2 regions of the Bombilactobacillus sp. ESL1097 genome follow, and region 1 is predicted to be linked to the other one. Evidence: predicted binding sites of a transcription regulator. Region 1 holds the regulator's gene; the other holds the start of a gene.
The links. The regulator HrcA, encoded in region 1, represses chaperone genes, less so after heat shock. The targets are predictions, from matches to a motif close to TTAGCACTCNNNNNNNNNGAGTGCTAA.

Region 1 (15,365 bases):
TCTTCAACCAATTTAATGGTTGCAGCTAAGGTTCCACCTGTGGCCATTAAATCATCAACCACTAAAACTCGTTGTCCTGGTTGCACAGCATCTTTTTGCATATACAACGACGCTTGACCGTATTCCAAATCATAAGAAACAGAAACTGTCTCACGAGGAAGTTTTCCCTTTTTACGTGCTGGCGCAAAACCTACCCCTAATTTATAAGCTACTGGGCAACCCACAATGAATCCCCGCGCTTCCGGACCAACAATCATTTCTGTTTGCTGTTTTTTAGCATATGCGGCAATTTCATCAGTTGCCTGCGCATAAACGGCACCATTATGCATTAATGGCGAAATATCACGGAACAAGATTCCTGGTTCAGGAAAATTAGGAACATCTGCTACATACTTCTTAAAATCCATATAACTCTCCTTCGATAGTTCTAACTTTGTAATTTAATAACATATTGCACTAATTGTTGAAAATCTGATTCAATTAAAGTCTGAACAATCTTTAGCTGGGCTTGATTTTGCTGATACAACGGTGATTCGTTCAGTTGTCGTGCCGGTATCGTAGCCGGCAATTTTAACAAGCCACTGTCTATTGTAACAAACTTCAACTCAGAAAACACTTTAATTATTAATTTAATTTGTGAATTATTTAGTTTCAAGTACCGCGCTACTACTGGTAAATCTTGTACTTGTAACTGCTGATGCGTCACTAAATATTTTAAAGCTAAGTGCCATTGCTGTGGCGTAATCATCAATGGTTGCAAGCGATTTTTAAAAATAAAAATCAATTTTGATAATTGTGGCAACTTAACAATTAAATTTTCAAAATCCTGAATATGTTGTGGGCAATCCATTAAAACTGCCGTTTTTAATTGTTGTACTTCTGCCGAAGCTAAATAAGTCAAATAACCGGGCATTTGCTGTACAAAATGCTGGCGATTTTTGTCCTGAAAAAAGAGCAGCGGCGTGGCATTAGTTATTTGGCTTAACGAACTAATCCCGCGCGCATCAATAAATTGCTGTTGTTGTACCACCAGCTGTTCCAATTCATTGGCTAGTTTGACATCGACTACTTTTAATTGCACTGTGGGTTGGCGATGCCAATTGTTAATCATGACCGTGCCATATAAAACTTGAATGGAACTCGCAGCTAATTGCTCCTTATACTGACCCCAATTGAACGCCAAACATTCGAGTTGTTGATCTACCAGAAATTTCAAATGCGTTTGCGTTTTTTTACCCAAAAATTCTACTTGAGCATGCTGAAAATTAATAATCTTGAACATGGGCTGAGAATTGCCCTGACCAAAAGGCGCTAACCGCCGCAGTTGTTTGTAAAAATCTAATGACAAATCCGTCGCTGCTACTGTTAAATCATACGTTTGTTGGGACTTTTGCGTTAAATTTAATTGTAAAGCTTGCGGTAATTGATTTAACCGTTGTTTGAGTTGCTCTAACAAAGCTGCATCTAACGTTAAACCACAAGCCTGCGCATGACCACCAAATTTTTGATATAAATCGGCTTGACTTGCTAGCGCCGTATATAAATCAAACTGCCCATTACTGCGCCCAGAACCAGTGGCCACCTGGTGTTCATCAATATGAAACACTAAGGTGGGACAACCACTTTGTTGTAAAACTTTACCAGCTACAACTCCTAAAATTCCTTGATGCCAATCTTCAGCAGCCAAAACTAAGACGTGTTGTCCCGCCGCCAATTGCTCTTGTGCCTGTTGCCAAGCAGCTGTAAATACTTCCTGTGTTAAATCTTTACGTTGCTGATTAAACTGATCAATTGTTTTCGCCAAACTTTGCGCTTGCTCTTCATCGAAAGTTAACAATAAGTCGACCCCTTTTTGAGCCTGGTCCAGCCGGCCTAACGCATTTAACCGCGGAGCAATTTGAAAAGCGACATCATCTTCATTTAAAGTAGACCAGTTCAAATGGGCCACTTTCGCTAATGCCGCTAAGCCGCTGCGTTCTTGAGTCTGCATTTGTTGTAACCCAAAAGTAACAATAATGCGATTCTCACCTACCAGTTCCATCACATCAGCTATCGTCCCGATTGCTGCCAAGTCTAATAAATCAACGGGTACTTCGTCTAACAAAGCACTCGCGACTTTAAAAGCTACTCCCGCACCCGATAAGTATGGACAAGGATATGCCGCTTGTTGATTGGTAGCTAAGGCTGGATGCACAATCGCTAACGCTGCTGGCAATTGTTTTGGCAGTGTATGATGGTCCGTAATAATGACATCAACTCCGTGCGCGTTCGCATATGCCACCTCTTGCACACCAGTAATGCCATTATCGACAGTAATGATTAATTGGACTCCTTGAGCAATAAACTGTTGGTAACGTTTCAGGTTTGGACCATAACCATCTTGAAAGCGATCCGGAATAAAGTAATCCACTTGACCACCCAAATTAGTAATGGCTTCTGTCAAAATAGTCGTACTAGTAATTCCATCAGCATCATAATCCCCATAAATTAAAATTTGCTCTCCAGCAACAATTGCTTGAGTAATCCTATCTATTGCTGGCTGCATATCATGCAAAAGGTATGGGTCTGCTAACTGTTTCAGATCTGGTTGTAAAAATTGTTGAATTTCTTGACTAGTTTTGATCCCACGTTGATTCAGTAGTTGCACCACAAATAACGGCAACTGCAGTTTTTGAGCCAATTGCTTTAATTGAGCTGTTTGGTTCAAATCGGCTTTTTGCCATTGATATAGTAAACTCAAATTTTTTAACCTCTAATCAAAAATTGCTAAAGTTGCGCGATTAGCCACGCGGGCTTTAACCAAATTGCCTTGAACAATCCACCGATTCGCACCGCCATCGGCACAGGTAATCAAACTAATCATTTTCTGCTTACCTTGGTCATCAATCCGCCAAGTGGCTTTGGGTGAAATAACTTGCTTTAAAGTAATTTTATACGTATAAACGCTGGATAAGTCGGTTATATAAATTAAATCCCCAATTTGCGTATTAGAAATTGGCGAAAATAAGGCGCCCTTTTGGGTCATATAATGACCAGCTAAAGCATAATTACCCTGCCCCATTTTTTCATCAGGTTTCATAGTGCCCGCTCCGGTCGCTAAAGCATTATCGTCAATTCCCTTAACAATCGGCAACTGCAAATTAACGGACGGAATAGCAATTTTGCCAATCATGGGGGCATTTTTTTGTACACTGGCTTTCGCCACTTGTTGCACACTAATAGATTTAACTTTAGAAAAATCAAAGGAAGCTGATTTTAAATTATTCTGATGAACCTGTTTAGCTGTCAAAGATGACAAACTTTGCTGTGATAATTGACGAACCATAAAAGACTTAATTTGCCCATTAAAAATTAATGCTAATGCTACTACCAAAATAATGAATGTTCCGCAATATTTTACAATTTTTTTCATGGCTTACCCCTGGACCTGCCTTTGAAGAATCAAATTAACTTTGCCAAAACAACTGAACTATTTTTGTAAATCATCATCATCCATTTGTAAAACTGCCATAAAGGCTGCTTGGGGAACAGTCACACTCCCCACTTCTTTCATGCGTTTCTTACCCCGCTTTTGTTTATCTAATAGTTTATTTTTCCGGGTTTGATCCCCACCATATAGTGGTCCGGTCACATCTTTACGATAAGCTTTCACAGTAGAACGCGCCACAATCTTATTACCAATCGCCGCTTGAATAGCCACTTCAAATTGCTGCCGGGGAATAATTCCCTTTAACTTTTGGACAATTTGCCGTCCCCGCCGATAAGCAAAATCTTCATGGACGATAAAACTTAACGCATCAACGGGTTGTGAATTCAATAAAATATCCATCTTAACCATTTTCGAAGGTTGATAGCCAATAATTTGATAATCTAAGGAAGCAAAACCACGCGTATTAGACTTTAAAGTATCAAAGAAATCATAGATAATTTCGGCTAATGGTAAACGATAAACTACATTAACGTGGTAATCATCCAAATAATCCATCGTATCAAATTGGCCCCGCTTGCGTTGAGCCAATTCCATCACTGCGCCGACATAATCTTTCGGAACCATAATTTCAGCTTTAACCATCGGCTCTTGAATCTCCTGAATTTCCGAAGGATCCGGCATTTGTGATGGGTTATCAATAATCTTCGTCGTTTGGTCCGTCAAAATTACTTTATAGTTAACGGACGGAGCTGTCATGATCAAGTCCAAGTTAAATTCCCGTTCAAGCCGCTCTTGAATGACATCCATATGCAATAAACCTAAAAAACCGACCCGAAAACCAAACCCTAAGGCTTGGGAAGTTTCAGGTACAAATTCCAGGGAAGCATCATTCAATTGTAATTTCTCTAATGACTCACGTAAATCGCCGTATTTGGCATTATCTACCGGATACATACCAGAATAGACCATTGGGGTAATTTGCCGATAGCCGGCCAAAGCTTGGGCGGTCGGCTGCTCAGCTAAAGTAATCGTATCACCCACTCGCGTATCTTGAACACTTTTAATACTAGCAGTAATATAACCGACATCACCAACACTCAAGAATTCCCGTGGAACAGCTTTGGGAGACATGACACCCACTTCTGTGACTTCAAAAACTTTGCCATTACTCATTAATTTAATGTGATCACCAACTTTGACTTGGCCATCGAAAATCCGCACGCTTAATACCACACCACGATAACTATCGTAAACAGAGTCAAAAATTAAGGCCTTTAACGGAGCCGTCAAATCGCCTGTCGGTGCTGGCACATCTTGCACGATCCGTTCCAATAAATCAGCAATGCCTAAGCCACTTTTGGCACTCGTTAATACAGCATTCTCGGCATCAATGCCAATCATATCTGTAATTTCTAATTTAACACGTTCCGCATCCGCCGATGGTAAATCAATTTTATTAATCACTGGCACAATCTCTAAATCATTATCAACCGCTAAATACGCATTCGCCATTGTTTGTGCTTGCACACCCTGCGCAGCATCCACTACTAATAAGGCACCTTCGCAAGCCGCTAAACTCCGCGATACTTCATAAGAAAAATCGACATGTCCGGGGGTATCGATTAAATGAAACGTGTAAGTATGCCCATCTTTAGCTTGATACTTCAATTCAACTGCGTTTAACTTAATCGTTATCCCCCGTTCACGTTCAATATCCATGTCATCCAAAACTTGATTTTCCATATCTCGTTGTGAGACAGTATCTGTTAATTCTAAGATTCGGTCGGCAATCGTCGATTTACCATGGTCAATATGAGCAACAATGGAAAAATTACGAATATATTTTTGTTTATTTTCTAAATCAGATTGTGGCATATTATTAATCCTCATTCCAAATTCACATTTATAGCTCTCTTGGTTTACTATATCAAAAATTTCCCGCTGACAAAAGACCATTCCCCGGCTAATCTCCAGCTCGTGAACACGATAATTGTAAACTAATTTTTTCTGCGACGCACTGACGTCTTAATTACAAACAAGGACCTAAAGCCATCAACAGCTTTAAGTCCTGCAATTAATTTGCAACTGGTTACTTGAGTAATCAATTTAATTTTTGATAAATTGTCACTAAAAATTGGGACGACAGTCGCACAACTCGCTTGAATGAACTAGTCTGCGCCTCAATTAAACAATTTACTTTTTGAAACACAATAATTAATTTTTTGAGCAAAATCGCTAACCTGATTGACTAATCGTGTAAACAGGTCACTTATTTAAACTTATCTTTCATATTGTCACGCATCCGCTCAAAGAAATTTCGGTCTTGTTCTTTGACCTTAGCACCACCTAATTGTGCAAAAGTCTGTAAGGCTTCTTTTTGTTTTTCATTTAAGTGCTTGGGGGTCACGATCTCTACGCGAACCTGTTGATCACCGACACCACCATGCAAACCGGGTACTCCTTGCCCTTTAAGTTTAAAGACCGTTCCTGACTGTGTGCCAGCTGGAATTCGCAATTCCACTTGTCCACGCACCGTTTTGACTTTAATCTCATCACCTAAAGCGGCTTGTGGGAACGAAATTGTTTCATGCGAGTAAATAGTCGTATCATGCCGTTCAAAATGCTTGCTGGCTTCAACTTCAAACGTGACAAACAAATCACCATAAGGACCTTTATTATCACCAGCAGCCCCCTGACCATCTAAGCGCATCCGCTGCAAATTATCAATTCCTGCAGGAATATCAATTTCGACTGCATGACTTTTGGTAATCTTGCCCCGTCCATGGCAAGTAGGACACTTTTCTTCAATTTCTTGACCAGTTCCACCACAGACGTCACAGACTTGTTGACTCTGCATCATCCCTAATGGAGTCCGCTGGTTAACGGTAATATGTCCGCTTCCCTGACATTTATGACAAGTTTTGGGGCTTGTCCCAGCCTTGGCCCCTGAGCCCTGACAATCTGGACATTGTTCACTGCGATTGTAGCGAATCGTCTTTTTACCACCGAAAATAGCTTCTTCAAAAGAAATTTTCATCCGGTATTCCAAATCTTGGCCCTTCCGTGGAGCAGTAGGATCAGCTTGACGCCGACTGCCGCCACCAAAAAACGAGTCAAAAATATCGCCAAAATCGCCGAAGCCATTCGTATCAAAACCACCGAAGCCTTGACCACCGAAACCTTGGCCGCCAGCTTGCTGATCGGTGGAACCGTATTGATCAAACTGGGCTTTTCTTTGCGGATCTTTCAAGATTTCGTAGGCTTCATTAACTTCTTTAAACTTTTGTTCCGCATCAGGTGCTTTATTCAGGTCGGGATGATACTTTTTAGATAATTTACGGTAAGCCCGCTTAATCTCGTCTTCTGAAGCATTGCGGTCCAGACCTAAAGTTTCATAAGGATCCATATCTGACTTAACCTTTCTTTCAATAACTAAAATTTTCCCAAAATCACAAACTAGCACTTTTAAACACTAAAATAGTCAAATTCTAACGTCCAAACCTGGATTTAGTAATTTGACTTTTTTAGATACAAACTTTGAACTTTTAATCTAGGCCGTTAATTCTAACAAGTAGCTACACCCCAAATAATGGTTCCAAGTTAATTCGCACTCTTATTTGTTTTTATCAGGGTCAACTTCCTTAAAATCGCCATCCACGGTACTATCGCCATCATTCTTAGCATCAGAATTATTAGCGTTCGCATCACCTTGGGCTTGTTGCGCATCTTGAGCTTGTTGATACAACTTCACTGATAAATCTTGAACAATTTTATTCAAATCGTCCTTCTTAGCTTTCATTTCTTCCAAATTATTGTCAGCTTGGGCTTTCTTCAAAGCTTCTTTTGCATCTGTAGCCTTCTTAATTTCATCTTCAGAAACTTTACCTTCTAAGTCTTTCAAAGTCTTATCAGTTGTAAAGATCAATTGATCAACTTCGTTACGCAGATCGGCTTCCTCTTTGCGCTTCTTATCAGACTCTTCATTTTCTTGAGCTTCTTTTTTCATCCGCTCAATTTCTTCATCGGATAAACCAGATGAACTCTTAATTGTAATCTTCTGTGATTTACCAGTGCCTAAATCTTTTGCAGAAACATTAACAATTCCGTTTTTATCAATATCAAACTTAACTTCAATTTGTGGGACGCCTCGCGGAGCAGCAGGAATATCTGTTAACTGGAACCGACCTAAAGTCTTGTTATCAGCGGCCATCGAACGTTCACCTTGTAAAACATGAATGTCTACTGCTGGTTGGTTGTCCGCAGCTGTTGAAAAGACTTGTGACTTGCTGGTTGGAATTGTCGTATTCCGATCAATTAACTTAGTGGAAACACCACCCATTGTTTCAATTCCTAAGGATAGTGGCGTAACATCTAACAAGACCACATCTTTCACATCACCAGTAATCACACCACCTTGAATGGCTGCTCCTAAAGCAACAGCTTCATCAGGGTTAATCGAATGATCGGGTTCTTTACCAGTCCATTGTTTAACTGCTTCTTGTACCGCAGGAATACGCGTTGAACCACCGTTTAAAATAACTTTATCAATATCAGAACTGCTTAAATCGGCATCTTTTAAAGCATTTTGTACCGGAATCTTTGTCCGGTCAACTAAATCAGCTGTTAATTCATTAAATTTAGCGCGAGATAAAGTAGTCTGTAAATGCAACGGGCCAGCAGGGCCAGCAGAAATAAATGGCAAACTGATTTCCGTTTCACTCACACCAGATAAATCTTTTTTCGCTTTTTCAGCAGCATCTTTCAACCGTTGTAAAGCCATCTTATCTTGTGATAAGTCAATTTGATTTTGCGCTTTAAAGTCAGCGACTAACCAATCCATAATAGCATTATCAAAGTCATCGCCACCTAAATGGGTATCACCATTAGTTGACAATACTTGGAAAACGCCATCGCCTAATTCCAAAACGGAAACATCAAAAGTCCCACCACCTAAATCGTAAACTAAGACTTTTTCATCGGCATCACTTTTATCTAAACCATAAGCTAAAGCAGAAGCCGTTGGTTCATTAATAATCCGTTTAACATCTAAACCAGCAATTTTACCAGCATCTTTGGTAGCTTGCCGTTGTGAGTCATTGAAGTAAGCTGGCACGGTAATTACCGCTTCAGTCACTTCTTCACCCAAATATTTTTCTGCAAAGTTTTTAATGTATTGCAAAATCATGGCCGAAATTTCTTGTGGTGTATATTCTTTGCCATCAACATTGACTTTATAGCCAGCTTCACCAATGTGGCGTTTGATAGAAGAAATCGTATTCGGGTTGGTAATTGCTTGCCGCTTAGCCACTTCACCAACTTGTGTTTCACCATCTTTAAAAGCAACTACTGATGGTGTAGTCCGGCCGCCTTCTGGATTAGCAATAATCTTCGGGTCGCCACCTTCTAAAACAGCAACTGCTGAATTAGTTGTTCCTAAATCAATTCCGATAATTTTTGACATTAATTAAACCTTCTCCATTAAATTAATTTATTGTGCCACAACAACCATACTTGGCCGCAAAACGCGATCTTTTAATTGATAACCGGCCTGTAATACTTGTACCACCGTGTCTGCTGGATGCTCATCATCACTTGCTACTGTTTGCACCGCCTGATGAATCGTCGGATCAAATTTTTCGTTCAAAGCTTTAATTTCAGTAATATCATTTTCCGCTAATGCTTGCTTCAAATGTTTTAAAACCATCTGCACACCAGTAATTAGGCCGTCATTAGTTTGATCGGCACTACTTGCTTGTAGTGCACGTTCTAAATTGTCAATTGATGGTAAAATAGCTGTCGCTAACTTTTGTCCATCATACTTAATTAAACTAGCCTGTTCTTGTTGATTATGCTTTTTAATATTTTGAATTTCCGCTTGTAAGCGTAACTCCTGATCTTGACTAGCTTTTAAATCTTTTTCTAATTTTTGATTAGCATTTAATAGTTTGTCTACCACTTCATCAGCAGCTGGCTTGGCTGTGGCTGGTTCATCCTGATCTTTGCTGGATACCACTTTTTCTTGATCATTAGCAGCTGCTTTTTTTGTTGAAGCTTTTTCTGAAGGAAACTCTTCCGGATCTATTTCAGGTTTCGTCATAAACACGCCTCCTAACTTGAATTACCATTTAGTTCTTGAAAATAATCAATTAACCGCTTTGCCAATTCATAACGTAAAGAGGTAATTAAACCAATCACTTGTGAATAAGGCATATTAGTGGGCCCTAAGAGGGCAATTAAGCCATCACCGTGAACGCCCACACTATATTTGGCGGTAATCAAACTATAATTATTCAATATTTGCGGCGCTAATTCAGCACCCAAATGGACCTTAATTCCTTGATTATTAGAATCATCATCACTGAGATTCTGATCCATTCCCAAAAGCTTGGCTAAATTATGGTCACTGTCAAACAATGAATACAAACTCTTTAAACTGTCACTATTACGGGTATCAACGTAGTTAAATAAATTAGATTTACCGTCCACAAAGAAATGATCGGCGGCAACTTTATCTAAGATATCATCAAAAATTGACAAAAAACCATCTGGAGTCTGTAAATATTGTGCCACCAGTTTAGGAAAATCAGTCTTTAATCGCTTGGAAACCTCATTCAAAGTCTGACCTACTAATTGATCATTGATAATGCGTACGACCGCTTCTAAACGATCAGCCGCAATATCCGTTTCTAAGCGATACACTTGATTATAAACAGCTCCATCACTAGTTACCATAATAGCCATGACTTGACTGTTACCCAAGTCTACAATTCGAAAACCAGTTAAAACAGTATTATCACTCTCAGGTCCTAAAGCAATGGCCGTATAACTTGTCAAAGTTGAGAGAATTTTAGCGGATTGCGCAACAATCTCATCAATTTTGGTAAAGCGTTGTTTGGCAAAATCAGAATGAATGATTTCTGAAGTTTGCTCCGAAACATCTATCGGCGTTAACAGGTGATCCAAATAGTACCGATAACCACTATCTGAAGGCACCCGTCCTGATGACAAATGAATCTTTTCAATCAGACCCAAACTCTCTAAATTTGCCATGTCATTGCGAATAGTTGCCGAACTCACATGAATTGGTAACCGATCCATTAAAGCCTTCGAGCCAATAGGTTGCCCCGTTTCAATATATTGTTGAACAATTGCCTTTAAAATTGCAGCTTGACGATCAGTTATCAAACCAAATCACCTCGCTTTTAGCACTCTTGATATATCAGTGCTAACAATGTTAAATATAGCAAGCTATTAGCACTATGTCAAGTTAGTTGCTATTATTTTCTGAAATAATTTTCGGTAGCTTGCTGATCTTGTCGTAATTGCTGCACCAATGCCGGGGCGTCAGCAAATTTAATTTCAGGACGTAAATATTTTAACCACTGAATTTGGACTTCCTGACCATAGAGATCTTGATCAAAGTCTAAGAGATTAGCCTCTACTGTGACCGGATTATTGCCCCTTTTAAAAGTCACATTTCGGCCAACGGAAGTCATCGCTGGGAACCAGTCATCACCAACTTTGACTCGTGTGACGTAAACACCCAAGCTAGGAACTAATTGCTCTGCGCTTAAAGCTAAATTAGCTGTGGGAAAACCCAACTGCCGCCCCATTTGATAACCGTGAACCACTGGACCTTGGTTTTGGTAATTATAACCCAATAATAAATTAGCGTGTTGAATCTGATCCGTCTGTAACGCTGTGCGAATATTAGTAGAAGAAATTTTTTCATGATCGAAATTTAAAGAAGGAATCTCTACAATTTCAAAGCGTTGTTGGACTAACTGGCGTAAATACGTCATGGTCGCAATCTCTTTGGGGCCAAAGGTCCAATCAAAGCCGGCCACTAAAGTTGTAATATGCAAGCGCAACAAAAAATCTTCGACAAATTTTTGAGGTGCTAAATGCGCCAAAATGGGATTAAACTCTACTACATAGACAATATCTACTTGTAATTCTTGAAACAATTCTAGTTTGCGTTGAAATGGCGTCAGATACTGGAACGTTCCCGTCACTTTTTGCGGTTGATAAACTTCAATAGGATGGCGGTCAAACGTCAAAACTGCCGCTGGTTGTTGCCGCGTATGCGCCAGCCGTACTGCCGTTTTAATCACATTTTGATGACCGAGGTGCACGCCATCAAAAAAACCCGCCGCCAAAACTTGCCGTGCCGGAATTTTCAACTGCTGCTGAAAGGGATATTTTAAAATTTGAACTTCCACGATTTACTCACCTATCATTTTTTAAAAGCATAATTTGCGGAACATAGTTCTGATTTTGTAAATGATACAATGCTTTGACTTGATGCTGCCAAGTCAGTAAGACCTGTTCCTCAGTTGAAGGCAACTGAATAGCACCGCCGTTTTGCACCACTTGCCATTGCGCAGCAGTCAATTCATACAGTGGCATTTGGTCTGTAAAAGCTGCATTCAACGGCAAACAAAAATCCATTTGGTCTTGAGCCAACTGCAATTTGATTTGTTCTAAAGTCCATGTCTCCTGTAGTTTAAAACCACCACCATAAGTTCTCGTTAAACGACTCATGTGCGCCGGCAAATGAAGATATTGCCCTAATTGCACGGCCAAAGTCCGAATATAGGTGCCTTTACTGCACCGCACTAAAAATTCACAAGTTTGTTGCTGTTGCACTTCATCAAATTGACTGGCCGCCAATAAATCAAATTGTTTAATCGTTACTTGCCGAATCGGACGCTCCACTTCCTGATGAGCTCGGGCATATTCATACAGCCGTTTACCGTTAACTTTCACCGCCGAATACATTGGCGGTTGTTGCTGGATTAAACCCGTTAAACTTTGCATTCCTAATTTAATTTTCTCATCGGCAATTGGTGCTCGTAATTTTGTCTGCGCAATGACTTCACCACTGGCATCTTCAGTTGTCGTCGCACTACCAAAAGTGATTTGACCTTGATAAACTTTATCCGAATTTAAGAGCCAATTAACTAACTTCGTGGCTTGACCAACACAAACGACCAAGACACCATCGACATCGGGATCCAAGGTACCAGTATGACCAACCTTTTTTTCATGTAATAACTTCCGCAATTGGTACACGCAATCCGCACTAGTCACACCGCGTGGTTTATACAGGGGAATAATACCATTCATTATCATAACCTCATTAATAATTTAATTAACTAATTTAGTATAGCATTGCCTTAACTAGAAAGATTTCCCGCAATACAATTATATGTAACAAAAAAGCCGCTAAGCGACTATTTGTCTGATTCATTTAAATGGCGTAACAATTCATCAATATGCTCACCATACCGAATGGAATCATCTTGTTTAAAGATTAAATCTGGAGTTTTATAAATTGATAAACGGTGTCCTAATTCGCGCCGAATCAAGCCTTTGGCCTTATTCAAACCAGCAGTAGCTTTTTGCGCCGCACTAGCGGTCTCTGCCAAAACACTGAAGTAAATTGTAGCTTGCTGTAAATCGCCAGTTACCTCGACTCCCGTAATAGTTACTTCCTTGACACGCGGATCACGCACCCGTTTTAACAAAATATCATTAACTTCTCGTTGGATTTCTTGTTCAACTCGACCAACACGATATTTCATTACAACACCTCCTACTTGACAGGAACTTCTTGCATGACATAAGTTTCAATCTGATCATCAATCTTAATATCATTATAATTTTCGATCATCAAACCACATTCAAAGCCTTGCTTAACTTCCTTAACATCATCTTTAAAGCGTTTCAAAGAGGCCAGTTTTCCTTCATAAACGACAATTCCGTTACGGATTAAACGAACTCCGCTATCACGTTGAATCAAACCGGTATCCACAATGCACCCAGCAATCGTTCCTAATTTAGAAACTTTATAAGTTTCCCGTACGGTCAAATTACCAGTTACCTTTTCTTCATAAACAGGCTCTAGCATACCCTTCATAGCTGACTCAATTTCATCAATTGCGTTATAAATAACATTATGCAACCGAATATCAACACTTTCACTATCAGCTTGAATTTTAGCTTGCACGGTTGGCCGCACATTAAAACCGATAATAATGGCATTACTTGCCGAAGCTAAAGTAACATCACTTTCATTAATTGCCCCTACGGCAGCATGGATAATATTGACCCGCACACCTTCGACTTCAATTTTTTCCAAACTATTGCGCAAAGCTTCCACAGAGCCTTGGACATCAGCTTTAATCACGACGTCGACTTTCTTCATATCATTTTGTTTCATGGTATCAAACAAGTTATCCAAGGTGACCGCGTTAGTCCGCTTGCGTTCTTCCATTTGTGCTCGTTCAGCACGTTCTTCACCAGCAGCCCGGGCTGTCTTTTCATCTTCAAAGACCACAAACTTATCGGCTGACTGTGGTACGTCATTTAAGCCAGTAATCATCACTGGTTGTGATGGTAAAGCAGACTCAATTTGCCGACCACGATCATCCGTCATCACCCGAACGCGACCAAAGGTATTCCCCACGACAATTGGATCACCCTTGTGTAAGGTTCCTTGTTGCACTAATAAACTAGCAACTGGACCGCGGCCTTTATCTAAGCGGGCTTCAATCACGGTACCCACGGCTTTTTGCTGTGCGTTAGCTTTTAACTCTAACACGTCAGCTTCTAATAAGACCATTTGTAATAACTCATCAATGCCCGTGCCTTGTTTAGCGGAAATATTAGCAAAGATGGTATCACCACCATAGCTTTCAGGAATCAAACCATAATTCATTAATTTTTCCGTCACATGTTGGGGATTAGCATCTGGTTTATCAATCTTATTAATAGCGACAATAATTGGATCATTAGCTGCCTTGGCATGATTAATCGCCTCAATTGTCTGGGGCATTACACCATCATCGGCCGCTACTACTAAAATAACAATATCGGTAATATCAGCACCACGCGCCCGCATGTTAGAGAAGGCTGCGTGTCCTGGGGTATCTAAGAAGGTAATTAAGCGACCATCTAATTGAACTTGATAAGCACCAATATGCTGGGTAATACCGCCAGCTTCACCTGCCGTGACATGACTATGCCGTAAATTATCTAATAAAGTAGTTTTACCATGATCAACGTGACCCATGATCGTAACTACTGGTGGCCGATTAGTCAAATTATCAGTATTATTGACTTCATCTTCAAAGAAGGTATCCAAATCAGTAATATCCTCTTCAACCTTTTCTTGCGCATCAATGCCATAATCGGCGGCCAAAATTTCAATTGTATCTTTATCTAAGGATTGGTTTTGATTAACCATCACACCCAACATAAATAACTTTTTAACAATTTCAGCTGGTTCCCGATGTAAAATTTTACCTAAGTCTTGCGCATTCATGCCGACTGAGTATTCCAAAACCTCTGGTAACGGCCGTTCTTTCCGTTGTGGCATTGGCTTTTTCGGTTGACTAGCTTGTTGCTTGCGTAATTTACGCTTGTTTTTATGCTTGGGCCGATTGCGATAATCAATATGCTCATTTTTGCGACGATTGTTCGTAAACTCATGTTGTCGCTTATTATTATTATCCGAAGTAGTTTTTTCAGCAGTCGGTTGCGTTGTTGGGCGATTAACCGTTGGCTTTTGCGTCGTAGTTGGCTTACGCGTAACTTGTTGATTACTACTATTATTCCGATTACGGTTAGCACTTTGACTGGAATGATTAGTAGTTGGTCTTTGTGAGCGTTGTTGAGTTGCACGCTCATTAGCACGCTTTGCTCTTTGCTCTTTTTGTCGCTGTTCATGATGCCGTGCTTGTTCGATTGATTCCACGGAAGCTTGCGCATTTTGCTTATATTGCGCTAAATGTTTCCGCCCCGCACTAGCCCGATTCATCATGGATGAACGCCGGTCATTATTTAAATTACGATTGCGATTATTAGTGCGCGAATTATTTGGTCGCGCATTCGTGTTATTACGATTTTGATTAGTACGACCTTGATTATT
Region 2 (15,365 bases), on a different contig from region 1:
ATATCCAAGTTTTTTTAATACTACGGGCTAATTATTTAATCGATAAGAATTGTTAATTGATAAAATAATCTCTATAATAAGTTTGTTAATTTCAGTAAGAGTAGTTGAAGTTTAAATTTGCTAGGACTTGTCAGTAAAAATTTTGCTGTCAGGATAGATACTGCAACTTAGTGGCGAGTAAAGGAGCGGATGACTGAGTGACTAAGCAACAAAAAAAGACGGATTTAGTAATTATTTCCGGAATGAGCGGTGCTGGTAAGACAGTAGCGGTTCAGGCTTTTGAAGACATGGGTTATTTTTGCATTGATAATTTACCACCAGCTTTATTAGGTAAATTTATTCAGCTAGTTCAAGAAGCAGGTAATATGAACAAAATTGCTGTAGTCATTGATTTACGGTCACAGGTTTTTTATGATCAGCTTTTGAGTAGTTTAACGGGACTAGAAGATTACTCAACGATTCAAACAAAAATTTTATTTTTAGATGCGACTAATGAAGAGTTAGTGGCACGTTACAAAGAAACTCGACGCTCACATCCATTGGCTATGGAAGGACGCTTGATTAATGGCATTGTCAAAGAACGCCGTTTATTAAAGCCACTATACCAACGAGCGGCTTTAATCGTTGATACCACTAATTTAACACCGCGCCAATTACGCGCCGAAATTTTTCATCAATTTGATCAACAACAAGTAACGCCGTTTCATATTGTGGTCATGTCCTTTGGCTTTAAGTATGGTGTGCCTATTGATGCAGATGATATGATGGATGTGCGCTTTTTACCCAATCCGTATTATGATCCAGTGATGCGGCAACAAACGGGGCTTCAAAAAAATGTTGCGGCTTATGTTTTTAGCCAAACCGCGGCACAGCAATTTTATCAACAATATTTTACTTTAATGAAAACGATCATTCCCCAATATCAACAAGAAGGCAAAACGATGTTGACAATTGCCATTGGTTGTACTGGTGGCCAGCACCGTTCGGTCGCCATCGCTCAACGATTAGGAGAAGATTTACAACAATTAAATTATGATGTCAAAATTGATCATCGAGATATCAATCGACATAAGGAGTCGGTGAATCGTTCATGAGAGATACTACGAAGACTATCAAGGTTATTAAAGGGCGGAAGCCTAAAATCACGGTAATTGGTGGTGGAACAGGCTTACCTGTTATCCTACACAGTTTACAGCAATTAAATGCTGACATCACAGCCGTAGTGACTGTAGCAGATAATGGTGGTTCCTCCGGGGCTATTCGTAATTATATTAATGTGGTTCCCCCAGGAGATATTCGTAATGTGTTAGTTTCTTTGTCCAATTGGGAGCAATTACCGTTAGACGTTTTTCAATATCGCTTTAATAGTGATGATTCTTTTTTGGCGGGGCATGCGATTGGCAATTTGGTGATTGCTGCTTTATCAGAAATGTATCAAAATGATATTTTTGATGCAGTGCAACAGTTGGCCAAAATGATGGAGGTGGAAGGACACGTCTTTCCAGTATCTAATTCACCACTGACTTTGCATGCTGAATTTACAGATGGTACGCAATTAGCTGGTGAACACGAAATTACTTACGCAGGTAAAAATATTCAACGCGTCTGGGTGAGTGATACCAATAATCCCCAGCAAAAGCCCGCGGCAGTTTTGCCGGTCTTAGCAGCTATTATGCAGGCCGATGTGATTGTGTTAGGACCGGGAAGTTTATTTACGAGTATTTTACCGAATTTAATGATTAGTAATGTGCAGCAGGCTTTGCAACAAACTTCAGCAGAAGTGGTTTATATTTGTAATATTATGACGCAGATTGGCGAAACTGTTAATTTTACAGATGCAGATCATGTTCGGGTGTTGAATCGTCATTTGGGCGGGCACTATATTAACACCGTGTTAGTTAATGGTAAGCCAGTTCCGAGTGATTATATGGATCATGAAAAATACAATGAATATTTGGCGCAAGTTAAGTCGGATTTTGCAGGCTTACGGCAACAAGGCTGTCGTGTCATTACGGATGATTATTTATCGTTGCATGATGGCGGTGCCTTTCATGATGGTGATAAAGTGGCGCGAGAATTGTTAAACTTGGCTTTTCAAGCGGGCACTAGAAAACAATAAAAATGAGTTTTGTATGTAAAAAAGGTGGTATGTCTGATGGCTTCTTATGCCAGCACTGTCAAAAAAGAATTAACTAGTCTAGAAGTTCATCCAGAGCATGCGCGGGCCGAATTATCGGCTTTAATTCGAATGAATGGCAGTTTATCGTTAGTTGATCATCATTTTATTTTGGATGTTCAAACAGAAAATCCCGCGATTGCGCGGCGGATTTACGCGTTATTGCAACAGTTGTATACCGTGGAGGCGGATCTAGTGGTTCGTCGCAAAATGAAATTGAAAAAGAATAATCAATATATTGTACGCTTGCGCCGGCAGGTGCAGCCTATTTTAGCCGATTTACGTATTGTAGAAGTTAATGGCTTTCAAATTCGGACTGATATCCCAGCAGATGTGCTGAATTCCAAACAACGCGCGCGGTCCTATTTGCGGGGGGCCTTTTTAGCGGGGGGAAGTGTCAATAATCCGGAAACTTCTAGTTATCATTTAGAAATTTATTCCTTATATGAAGATCAGAATCAGGGAATTTTGCAATTGATGAATCAATTTAACTTGCATGCGCGGGCGACGGCTCGGCGCAGTGGTTATATTGTTTACCTGAAAGAAGCTGAAAAAATTTCGGACTTTTTACGGGTGATTGGCGCCACGTCAGCAATGTTAAAGTTTGAAGATATTCGCATTGTGCGCGATATGCGGAACTCAGTTAATCGTTTAGTCAACTGTGAAAATGCCAATATTAATAAGACGATTAAGGCGGCGAGTCAGCAAGTTGAAAATATTAAATTTTGGCAAGATAATTTTGGTTTAGAAACGTTACCCCCGAAGCTTAAGGAAATTGCGGAATTACGTTTAGCTAACCCAGAGATGTCTCTAACCGAATTAGGACAGCTAGTACCCAGTGGCTCAATTTCTAAGTCCGGAATTAATCACCGCTTACGCAAACTTAATGATTTGATTAAAAGTAAAAGAACTGCTGGATTAGAAGTTTAAGGAGATAAATTAATGCGTGTTTTAGTGGTAGGAGCTCATGGTCAAATTGGACGATTAGTAGTTCAACAATTACAGTCAGAACCACAAATTCAGGTTGTGGCAGGTTTAAGACAGTCTGCGCAAATCGCTGCTTATCAGGCTCAAGGTGTGGCTACGCAATTCATTGATTTATCCGGTGAGTTAAATCAACTGGTGCAAGCAACCCACAATATTGATGCAGTGGTGTTTGCTGCGGGTTCTGGTGGCAAAACTGGGGCAGATCAAACCATTATGATTGACTTAGATGGGGCGATTAAAATGATTCAAGCTGCTCAGTTAGCGCAGGCTCAACGTTTCGTGATGGTTAGTGCTCTCCAAGCTGACAATCGTGGATTATGGTCTTATCAACGGCGGGCGTTATCAACGGGAAATTATTATTACGCTGCTAAATATTATGCTGATCAATGGCTACTGCACAGCGGCTTGGATTATACGATTATTCGCCCGGCAGTTTTAACTAATGCTGTTGGGCAAGGACGTATCCAACTAGCACCACGGTTGAGTTTACAAACTGATGCGGGCTTGCGCTCTATTGCCCGCGCTGATGTAGCGGCAACCATTGTGGCTTGTTTAAAAAATCCGCTCACGATTAAGCAAGCATTTGACCTCAGTAGTGGGGAACAACCAATTGAGCAAGCAATTGCCAGTTTTTAAGTAAAATTATTAATTGAAAAATTACAGCTAGGATCAAAGCTGTCTAACCATTAGACACTAGAGGTCCTAGCTTTTTTAGTAATTTAAGCCAGTAATTGTGATAAAAATATTGCAAAAAGGTTTGAAATTGATTAAGTGTCAGTTTATTTTATGGTTCAATTAAAAATATTTTGTATTTTAAACAATACTTTCGTTTTTGAATTTGTTCACATATGTTATTATTAAACTAAAATAAAGTTTTTGTGTATTTTTTAATTAATGAATTGAAGGGATAATTTTTGAAAAAAGACAAATTAATTTATTTAATTCAAGCAGAAATCAGTAGCCTTAACCAAAGTATCAATGAAAATAATCTATCAACTATTGTGGTGCGGATGCAGGAACAATTAAATATTTTATCAGCCATTGATAAAGCTACTTTTTTGGATGCTGACGTTCCTCTATCGGCACGGGATTTGACAGCAGAATTATCAGCTGGCGGTCCTAAAGCACAGGAGGTAACGGGATATTTTAAACAATTATTACGCGGAGGAATGCTTGATCTAACTCAACCTGTTCCAGTTCCGGAAGCAGTTGTCCGACAATTAAATTTACGTTCAGGAGATCTTGTCCGCGCCACTTTGACATCAGAAACTGTTAATGTGCAAAACACTGTAGAATCACCATATCAGTTTGAAGTTTTGGATCGTAGTCGTGAAGTCGAGTTGGCTGTGCGAGAAGTTAAGTCGCAATTATTAGTGCAACAGCAATCTGATTCCGATCAATTGTATATTGAATTTAATGATGATTCTGGAACGCAAAAGATTATTTTATTAACTGATGAAGATATTGAACCTTTTCAATTGGCAGCAGGAGATGTGGTTGATTATGCCCACGAAATTAATAATCCGGCATCTGGCAAAATCATTTGGAAATATTCAAATACTGAAAATATCACTAGGCCCGTGCTCGAAGCGACCACTGCTAAACATAAACGACGCAAGTTTAAGCCCCTTTTTAAGGGATTAAAGATTTTAACTATTGGTAGTAAATTGGCGGAAACGAAAGATACAATTACTTTAAGAGCTGGCGATTATCGCTCCTTAACTGGTCAGGAAGCACCGCAAGTTTTAGCAGAGCAGATTCAGGATGCAGATTTAATTGTGGTCTTTAATAAGAATCTTAGTTCCACTGAATTAAAAACTGTGCGGCAAATTTGTAAAGAATATCAGAAAGTGACGACTTATACCAAAGATTTAACCGGAACGCCCTTAGCCACCCGATTATCATTAATGAAAAAGCAGCTGAATAAATAAAGTTGAGATATTTTTTAGCTTGAAATAATTAAAATCTAATCAAATGATTATAAATAGATTAAAATGATTTTGATTATGGGCGAAAAGTAAGCGTTAATAAAATATTGCTGACTAATTTAATTCTTGGACTATAATATCAGTTATAAGGGAGGTATTTTATTATGTTGAAGAATTTATCAGATACAGAATTACAAAAAGTTACCGGTGGTGCACAAGTTTCTACAATGGCAACGGTAGTTGCACCAAATGAACCACTCCATGAATGGATATGGCATTTAATTCACAAACATGGATAATAGATGATTTTTGTTAATTTATGGGTTGATATTTTTGATAATTTTTTTATCTTATATTTGGTGTTAAATCTTATTCATTACTTTAATCGTAACTATCATTTGTACTTTATTCTTACGGACCTATTAGTAGCATTCTTTTGGGGGTGTATTGGTAGTGAAGTAGGTAATTTGTATTTTTTATTATGGCTAATTTCTTCTATATTTTTTTCGTTTATTAAATATAAAAAGTTGGATTATTTTAGCTATACTATTAAGACTGTATCTATTGTCCTTTTAATTTTTATCAGTATTTTTGTACAATTTATATTTAGAATATCTAATGTTTACAATCTTTATAATAATGTTGATGTAGTATTTTGGGCTAACTTTATTACCTTAATTTTAATAGTTTGCTTTATAAGCATAGATGCTTTTTATAAATTTAAAATAACAAATTTTTTATTTTATTTTAAAACTATGGATTTATCTAAGTACTTGTTTATTTTTATTTTTACGCTGTTTCTTATTGTAGAAGCTATTTTAGTTACTAGTGATAAAGTTAAATCCACTTATACTGCATTATCATTAATTTTGTTATTATTTGTGGTCTTTGCGACATGGACAATAGTTTACGCTTGGCTATTTTTTAAGGCTTATGTAGCGCGGCAACAGGCCGAGCAGAGGGTTAGAGAAGATCGCCAACTGCGTGCTGATTTAGCTAGTATTGAACAGCAATATTCAGAGTTACGCAAATTTAAGCATGACTACCAAAATATGTTATTGGGTTTAGAAGGTTTTGTCAAAAATGGTAATAATCAACAATTAACTGATTATTATCAAGAGCTACTAAAGCAACAACCTATTAAGCAAGATTTGAAGCAGATGACCATTGCGAATATTGATTATTTAAAAAATGATCCAATTCGTGGCTTGGTTATCCAAAAGTTTTTAACAGCTCAACATGTTGGAGTTCAATTACGGCTTGAATTAACTCAAGAAATTCGATTACAACAAGTTAATATTTTGACAGTTGTTAGAGTGCTGGGAATTTTGTTAGATAATGCGATTGAACAAGCACAAAAAGAAAAAGATCGAGTTGTTGGCTGTTCGTTTGTGTCATCTACTGGTCAAGTCGAGATTGTGGTTGATAATGCAGCATCGAATATTAAAAATGTGCATCAATTATTTGAACCCGGGTATACAACGAAAGCTGCTCATCAAGGTTTGGGATTAACTAATGTCCGGCAGTTAATTAGAGATGATGAACAACTTTGGTTAGATACGCAACTAGGTGAGAACCACTTATGTATTACATTAATAATTACAGAGGAGGGATAGTGATGCTCCCAGTATATTTGCTTGAAGATAATCAAGAACAGCAAATACAGTACGCTAAGATTATTCGTAGTGCAATTAGTGATAATCATATGGACATGGAGTTGATTTGTCAGACACTATCGCCACTGGAATTATTATCAATGGCTCAAGAAAGCGATAGCAATTACGGCTTGTTTTTCTTAGATATGGAAATTAATAACAATACGCATGCTGGTCTGCAATTGGCGGTAGAAATTCGTCACTTATTACCACAAGCTAAGATTGTTTTTATTTCTATCCATGATGAATTAGCCGTGATGACTATTGAACGGCGAGTAGCACCATTAGATTTTATTGATAAAGATCATGGTTTGGATAGCGTTGAAACCAAAATACGCGAAGATTTACATCTAGCCATTGTGGACTATCAAGCAATAGAACAACCACAACAGCGAATGTTTTCTTACCGAATTGGTAGTCGTTATTTCACGGTTCCGTTAGATCAGGTATTATATCTGACGACGGCAGAAGTTGCTGCAGGTCATGTCTTGTTGCATACCAAAACGCGGGAAACTGAATTTTTAGGTAGTTTAAATAATTTGGCACATCGTTATCAAGAGCTGTTTCGGAGTGATAAGAGTTATTTAGTCAATTTGCAACAACCTTGTAAGTATGATAACAAAACTAAACAATTAAGGTTTCAAGATGGTAGTAGCGCTTATGTTTCTTTGCGTCGGGCGCGGGAATTGATTAAATATTTGCGTTAATTAGTGAAGAATTGCAGTAATAAAAAAATGTTCGTGTAATCTGTTAAGATTTGCGAACATTTTTTGTGTAATTATTGCTTAATTACAATGATCTACTAAAATAAAAGTTATTAAATTGGAAAGGGTGAAGTTAGATGTTCTGGCCTTGGTTACATTTAATTGTCGTACTAATTTTAATAATTGCAGTCATTAGTGGTTTACGAAAAAATGGGCAACATCCCAAATTGTGGGCAATGATTGCGCGGCTAGGTTATTTAGTATTGTTAATCAGTGGAGTAGTCATGTTACCTTATCCGTGGCATGAACATCCATTATTAACAATTATCAAACTTTTGGCAGCGTTGGTCTTAATCGGAATTATTGAAATGGCTTTTGCGAAAAAGCAGCAACATAAATTAACTAGTAACTGGTTATGGCTGATGCTATTGGGAGCTGTCATTGTCATTACCTTAGGCTTTTGGCTCACTAGTGGTTTTCCATTATTTTAAAAAGTGAGGATTATTTTGTATGAAAGTAACTAGAAGTAGCCAACGAAATGTACGGCACATTGCAGTTTTAGTTGGTTATTTTTTATTGTATTCGTTGGCGCAAACGCCTATTGCTATCCCCTTATTGCAACGACAAGTGTCAAGCTTAGAATTGATCCTACTGCTTGTCTTATTGTTCATCTTGATGGGAGCATTGATTGCTGCATTGTGGAATAAATACCGCCACTTACCAGCTTTGCGAACAACTTGGCCACCTGTCAAACATGTGGGGCTTACTTTTGTCGGCTTATTTATTATAATGTTCTTGATTGGTCTTTTAAGTAATTTGTTTCCGACCTCTGCTAATCAACAAGAACTGGATTTATTGGCTAAAAAATCGCCAATTATGTTGAACTTGTTTACGATTATTTTTGGTCCCATTATCGAAGAATTCATTTTTCGTGGATTATTTTTTAAATATTTTTTTCCAAAGTTAAAAAATAATGGACAAACGGTCTTAGCAATTGTTTTGTCAGGTGCAATTTTTGGATTGATGCATGCTCCGGCTTTTAGTTTAGTAGTCATTCCCTATATTTTAGCTGGTTGTTTGTTAGCAACCACGTATGTTTTGTATCAAGGCGATATGCGCTATAACATTGCTTTACATTTTTTGAATAATTTAATTGCATCATTGTAAGGAGAATCATATGAAAATTTTACCAATTGGCTCAGTAGTAACCTTAAAGGGTGATCAGGAAACGCCCTTAATGATCGTGAACCGTGCAGCACTGTTTGAAGAAAAGAAAAATCAAATTGGTTATTTTGATTATTCGGGTGTTTTGTATCCCAATGGTGTCGATGAAACCGAAGATTTTTGCTTTTTTAATCAAGAAGATATCAAAGAGGTACTTTTTGAAGGATATCGTAACCAAGAAGAACAAGAATTTGCTCAGCAGTACGATCAATTGGTGGCGCAAAGTGGCTATCCTAAGTTAAAGAGTACGTTATAGTTATGACGGCAATTGAGCAGCAGAAGGTGCAGTTACGTCAAGAACTTTTAAAACGGCGGTCGCAGCTATCACCGAGCTATCGAAAACAAGCAACCAAAGCTATCACGAACTTGTTAATTAATTTGCCACAGTTTCAAATGAGTCACACGATTTTTACTTATTGGTCCGTGGGTTCAGAATTAGCGACGCAGCCTTTGGTTAAGGTGGCGCAAAGTGAGCAGAAGGTGATAGCCTTACCGCGAGTTTATGCACAACATCGGATGCAAGCGCAACTGTTTCAAGGACAACGAGCACTACAAAAAAGTTCTTTAGGAGTTTTAGAGCCACCAATCACAGCGCCTATTATTGCTCCAGCAGAATTAGATTTAGTGATTGTACCGTGTTTAACTTGCTCCTTAGCGGGCAAACGTTTGGGGTATGGTGGCGGTTATTATGATCGTTATTTACAACAACAGTCGTTAACAGCAACGACAGTGGCATTATGCTTTGCGCAGTTGCAAAGCGCACAAGTACCAGTAACGTCGCTAGATTATCCTGTTGATTTTGTGATTACTGAACAAGGTGTTAGTAAAGTGATTGAATAAAAAAACACGGCCATCAGGTCGTGTTTTTTGTAATGATTAATTTGCCCAATTATTTATTTGAATTGTTAGTCATAATATCATCAATTAAACCATAATCTTTAGCCTCTTGAGCGGTTAAATAGTTATCACGTTCAGTATCGCGTTCAATGGTTTCGATATCTTGGCCAGAATTATCTGCTAAGATTTTATTTAAACGTTTGCGGGTTTTTAAAATCTCTTCAGCCACAATTTCAATTTCGGTTTGTTGACCTTGAGCGCCGCCAGAAGGTTGGTGAATTAAGACCGTGGAGTTTGGTAAAGCAAAGCGTTTGCCCTTAGCACCAGAAGATAATAAGACACTAGCCATTGAAGCAGCCATTCCCATAGCAATGGTTTGCACATCGGCTTTGACAAAATTCATAGTATCCATAATTGCTAAGCCGGCGGTTACAGAGCCACCAGGAGAGTTGATGTACATATAAATATCTTTTTCAGAATCTTGAGCATCCAAGAATAACAGTTGGGCAATGACCGTATTAGCTAAATCATCAGTAACTTCGCCCGATAACATAATGATGCGGTCTTTTAATAAACGAGAATAAATATCGTAGGCACGTTCACCACGTGAATTTTGTTCAATAACTGTAGGAACTAACATAAAAAAGCCTCCTATTGCTTATTAGCACTCTATACATTACTCTGCTAATTTATCATATATTTAAAAAAAGTCAACTCTCATGACTTCATTTCCAGATTGCTTAATAGTAATAAATTAATTATTAAAAAAAGGACTCTAAGAGTCCTTCATGTGCGAACTTGAAAAAAGTTCCGATTGTATATCTTAATACCGATTGATCAATTCAACAAATGCATCAACAATGGATTGTAAGAATTGCTTTGTATTGTCATTATTAACTTGACCATTGTCATCTAGGTAATTCATCACATTGCCTAGGTAAGCTTCAGGCTGTTGCAAAGTTGGCATGTTTAAGAAGACTAATGATTGGCGTAAGTGGTGATTAGCACCAAAAGCACCAGGAGCACCAGGTGAAACACTAACAACTGCAGCAGGTTTCCTATCCCAAACGCTTTGTCCATAAGGACGAGAACCGACATCAAGGGCGTTCTTTAAAACAGCAGGCGTGCTGCGGTTATATTCTGGGGTAACGAATAAAATAGCATCCATGTCTTTAACATCATTACGGAAACGGCTGTAACTAGCTGGCTCTTCTAATTCACCATCTTCAAAATCTTGGTTGAAGATTGGCAAATCACTGATATCGATTAATTGTGCATCGTAGCCTTCAGGAAACATTTCTTTCATTGCATTAGCGATTGCCTTGGAAAAAGATTGCTTACGTAAACTACCGACGATAACTCCAATTTTTTTAGTCATAATTTTTCCTCCCAAATTTTATTACAAGAACATAGTATACATAACATTATTGGAAAAGAAAGTTTTTTGCTTCAAGAAAAAGAACGATTAGATACCATTGCAAAGCTAAAAATGCCGTTATTAATGGATTTGTCCACCATTTTTAGTGCTTGAAATTTATTTTCCAAAATCATTTGAAACTAATCAATAGATTTAAGTAGTAAGCACCCAAAATGAAACTTATCATTTTACTATGAGGTAAGATCTGCAGTTAAAATGTTGAAACTAATTAATAAAAAATCTATTTAGGTATTGCCAAATGTTCTTTCGTCGTGTAATATATTTCATGTGTTGCGCCGCTAGTGTAATGGATAGCACACAAGATTCCGGTTCTTGGGATCTGGGTTCGACTCCCAGGTGGCGCATAGTTGGTGGTTCATTACAATTTTGTGATGAACCATTTTTTTCTGTAAAAAAGTGGTTTTGTTTATTGCAAATTAAAAATTAAGTTGTTATAATCTTGTTGTGAGTTGGAAACGATACTCACATATATTTTTTGATTGGATGGGTCTTAATATGCCACACAGGGACAAAATTAGTCCCACGGCAAATGCATCGTCAGTCAACGATGAACTTGGTTGGATCGAAGCCATTGCACCAGATTTTTTAAGTACCCTGCGAAAGCGTTATCGAATTTTGCAGGAAATTCGCTGGATGCAACCAATTGGTCGGCGGATCTTGGCAAGTGAGTTGGATCTTTCAGAACGAGTTTTGCGGCGGGAAACAGATTTGTTTAAAACTAGTGGCTTAATTAGCTCCTCTAAATCAGGGATGATGTTAACCGAAAAAGGCGAAGAGATTGTTGCTCACCTCGATGTGGTTATTGGTAAGTTAAATGATACTTCCGTTATTGCAACGCGTTTAGCTTCCTTTTTAGGAATTGAACAAGTTATAATCATACCGGGTGATAGTGAACATCATCGACGGGTCTTGGAACTAATGGGTCAAGAGTTAAATCAGATGATGGATCATTTTTTGCCTAGCGGACGTTCAACCATCGCGGTAATGGGTGGTACAACAATGGCTGCTGTGGCGCAGGCATTGACTCCTAAGTTGTCACAGGAACGGAATTTATTGTTTGTGCCTGCCCGCGGTGGTTTGGGCGAAGGAGTTTCAATTCAGGCCAATACGGTCTGTGCTGAAATGGCACATCATGCTAAGGGACATTATCGTGCACTCTATGTTCCTGAAGATATCAGTGCTAAAAGTGTGGCCCCTTTACTGGAAGAACCTGTAGTTAAGTCGGTTTTGGATTTGATTAACCAAAGCGATGTGGTAATTCACAGTATTGGTCGTGCCAAAACTATGGCCAATCGGCGCAACATGTCGTCGAAAGAAATTGAGTTATTGGAAAACAAACAAGCTGTTTCAGAAGCTTTTGGTGTTTTTCTGGATGCTCAAGGTAACGTCGTCTATAAGATACCGAAAATTGGTTTACAGGTTTCGGATCTAATTAATGTTTCACATGTGCTAGCAATTGCTGGTGGTGCTAGTAAAGCTGCTGCAATTTGCTCATATATGAAAATTGCTCCTCAGCAGACGGTTTTAATTACTGATGAGGCAGCCTCAGAAGCGATTTTAAGGGATAAAAACCTTTAAAATAAAATATTTTATTTTTCCTGAAGGAGGAAATCTTACATGACTACAAAAGTAGGTATTAATGGTTTCGGACGCATTGGACGTTTAGCTTTACGTCGTATTTATGAAGTTGCAAATGATGACTTGGAAGTTGTTGCAATTAACGACTTGACATCACCAGATATGTTGGCTCATTTATTAAAGTATGATACAGCTCATGGTAACTTCAAACATGAAGTTTCAGCTACTGATGATGCAATCGTAATCGATGGTAAGAAGATTCCTGTTTACGCAGAATCAGATGCCCGCAACATTCCTTGGGTTAAGAATGACGGCGTTGAATTAGTACTTGAAAGTACTGGTTTCTACACATCAAAAGAAAAGTCACAAGCTCATATTGATGCCGGTGCTAAGAAAGTTTTGATTTCTGCTCCTGCTGGTGATTTAAAGACTGTTGTTTATGGTGTAAATGACGACACAATCACTAAAGATGATCAAATTATTTCTGCTGCTTCATGTACTACAAACTGCTTGGCACCACTTGCTAAAGCAATGAACGATGCTTTTGGTATCCAAACTGGTACAATGACAACAATCCATGCTTACACAGCTACTCAAAAGTTACAAGATGGTCCTGATCGTGGTGGTAACAAGCGTAATGCCCGTGCTGCTGCTCAAAACATCATTACTCACTCAACAGGTGCTGCTAAAGCTATTGGTTTAGTTATTCCTGAATTAAAGGGTAAGCTTGATGGCCATGCACAACGTGTGCCAGTTATTACAGGTTCTTTAACTGAATTAGTTGCTATCTTGGATAAGAAAGTTACAGCTGATGAAATTAATGATGCTATGAAGAAAGCTACTGATGGTAACGAATCATTTGGTTACAATGGTGACGAAATTGTTTCTTCCGATATCATTGGTACAGAATTTGGTTCTGTCTTTGACCCAACTCAAACACAAGTTGTTGAAGGTTCAAACGGCGAACAAATCGTTAAGACTGTTGCTTGGTACGATAATGAATCAGGCTTTACAGCTCAAATGATCCGTACTTTGCAAAAATTTGCAAGTATGTTGTAATACCTTAGCTCATAGTAGATGAATTACTGAAGAAGGCGGAGGGAGGATTTCTCCTTCTGCCTTTTTTGATTGAAATGATGCAATCGTAATTAAAATTATAATTTGAGATAAAATTCTTAATAGTTTGAATTTTTGAAGAGAGCATTTTTCTAAGTAAATTAGGAGGCCAATTATGGCAAAATTAATTGTTTCTGATGTTGACGTCAAAGACAAAAAGGTCTTAATGCGGGCAGATTTTAATGTTCCGTTAAAAGACGGTAAAATTACTAATGATAACCGGATTGTCGCAGCTTTGCCAACAATCAAGTATATCTTAGATAATGGTGGTAAGTTGATTCTATTGTCTCACTTAGGTCGTATTAAGAGTGACGCTGATAAAAAAGAATTAAGCTTACGTCCAGTTGCCGAACGTTTAAGCGAATTATTAAAGAAAGATGTCAAGTTTGTTCCTGAAAACGAAGGTCAAGCTGTTGAAGATGCTATTGCTGCAATGCAAGATGGCGATGTAATCTTGTTAGAAAACACACGTTTCCAAGACATTGATAATGATTTTGGCAAGCGTGAAAGCAAGAATGATCCTAAGTTAGGTGAATATTGGGCTTCTTTGGGCGATGTATTTGTTAACGACGCTTTTGGTACAGCTCACCGTTCGCATGCTTCTAACGTCGGGATTGCTACTGCTATGAAAGCAGCCAACAAACCGGTTGCTGCTGGTTTCTTGATGGAAAAGGAAATTAAGTTCTTAGGTAATGCCGTAGAAAATCCAGTTCATCCATTTGTGACAATTTTGGGTGGTGCTAAGGTTTCTGATAAAATTGCTGTGATCGAAAACTTAATTCCAAAATCCGACCATATTATTATTGGCGGTGGTATGGCTTATACCTTCTTAGCTGCTCAAGGTCATAAAATTGGTAAGTCATTATTTGAAGAAGACCGTGTACCAATGGCTAAAGAATTATTAGCTAAAGCTGGCGATAAGATTGTCTTGCCAGTTGACCATGTTGTGGCTACTGAATTTTCTAATGAGGCACCGCATGAAGTTACTGAAGGTGTCGATATTCCTGATGACATGATGGCTTTGGATATTGGTCCGAAGACTATTAAGTTATTTGAAGATACTTTAAAAGGTGCTAAAACAGTGGTTTGGAATGGACCAATGGGTGCTTTTGAAATGAGTAACTTTGCTAATGGTACTTTGCAAATTGGTCGAGCTTTAGGCGACTTGCAAGATGCTACAACAATCGTTGGTGGGGGCGATTCAACTGCTGCTGCCCAACAATTAGGAATTGCTGATAAGTTAAGCCATATTTCTACTGGTGGTGGTGCTTCCTTGGAATACTTGGAAGGTAAAGAATTACCAGGTATTGCTGCTATTTCTGATAAATAATTTAAAATTAAGGGAGAATTTAGTTATGCGGACACCAATTATCGCGGGTAACTGGAAAATGAATAATGCTCCAGCAGATACCACGAAGTTTGTTAATGCAGTTAAGGATCAATTACCTGATTCTAGTAAAGTTGAATCAGTCATTGCTGCTCCTGCTGTTGATTTACCAGCTTTATTAGCAGCTGCTAAAGGTAGTAATTTAAAGACTGCTGCTGAAAATTGTTACTTTGAAAATTCCGGTGCTTTCACCGGTGAAACTAGTCCTCAAGTTTTGGCTGAAATGGGCATTGATTATGTTATTATTGGTCATTCTGAACGCCGGGATTATTTCCATGAAACTGATGCAGAAATTAATAAGAAAGCACACGCAATCTTTGCTAACAAGATGTTAC

Region 2: the regulator HrcA is predicted to act here: its motif matches at 10,173-10,199, upstream of clpP (ATP-dependent Clp endopeptidase proteolytic subunit ClpP).

Annotation. Positions count from the first base shown of each region.
Region 1 is NZ_JBYLUB010000001.1:764,753-780,117, reverse strand. It holds gene AC3B6D_RS03800 (adenine phosphoribosyltransferase) at 1-407, opposite strand, end outside; gene recJ (single-stranded-DNA-specific exonuclease RecJ) at 428-2,740, opposite strand; gene AC3B6D_RS03790 (class A sortase) at 2,753-3,412, opposite strand; gene lepA (translation elongation factor 4) at 3,470-5,305, opposite strand; gene dnaJ (molecular chaperone DnaJ) at 5,700-6,836, opposite strand; gene dnaK (molecular chaperone DnaK) at 7,044-8,891, opposite strand; gene grpE (nucleotide exchange factor GrpE) at 8,919-9,527, opposite strand; gene hrcA (heat-inducible transcriptional repressor HrcA) at 9,539-10,615, opposite strand; gene ribF (riboflavin biosynthesis protein RibF) at 10,708-11,652, opposite strand; gene truB (tRNA pseudouridine(55) synthase TruB) at 11,660-12,559, opposite strand; gene rbfA (30S ribosome-binding factor RbfA) at 12,667-13,017, opposite strand; gene infB (translation initiation factor IF-2) at 13,029-15,365, opposite strand, start outside.
Region 2 is NZ_JBYLUB010000002.1:539,402-554,766, forward strand. It holds gene uvrA (excinuclease ABC subunit UvrA) at 1-1, shown strand, start outside; gene rapZ (RNase adapter RapZ) at 198-1,094, shown strand; gene AC3B6D_RS06525 (gluconeogenesis factor YvcK family protein) at 1,091-2,119, shown strand; gene whiA (DNA-binding protein WhiA) at 2,156-3,106, shown strand; gene AC3B6D_RS06535 (SDR family oxidoreductase) at 3,119-3,799, shown strand; gene AC3B6D_RS06540 (hypothetical protein) at 4,078-5,094, shown strand; gene AC3B6D_RS06545 (bacteriocin) at 5,256-5,390, shown strand; gene AC3B6D_RS06550 (sensor histidine kinase) at 5,865-6,707, shown strand; gene AC3B6D_RS06555 (response regulator transcription factor) at 6,710-7,453, shown strand; gene AC3B6D_RS06560 (YisL family protein) at 7,588-7,941, shown strand; gene AC3B6D_RS06565 (CPBP family intramembrane glutamic endopeptidase) at 7,961-8,617, shown strand; gene AC3B6D_RS06570 (DUF4176 domain-containing protein) at 8,628-8,930, shown strand; gene AC3B6D_RS06575 (5-formyltetrahydrofolate cyclo-ligase) at 8,933-9,514, shown strand; gene clpP (ATP-dependent Clp endopeptidase proteolytic subunit ClpP) at 9,564-10,151, opposite strand; gene AC3B6D_RS06585 (NADPH-dependent FMN reductase) at 10,335-10,889, opposite strand; tRNA gene AC3B6D_RS06590 (tRNA-Arg) at 11,222-11,293, shown strand; gene AC3B6D_RS06595 (sugar-binding transcriptional regulator) at 11,445-12,527, shown strand; gene gap (type I glyceraldehyde-3-phosphate dehydrogenase) at 12,567-13,586, shown strand; gene AC3B6D_RS06605 (phosphoglycerate kinase) at 13,759-14,973, shown strand; gene tpiA (triose-phosphate isomerase) at 14,999-15,365, shown strand, end outside.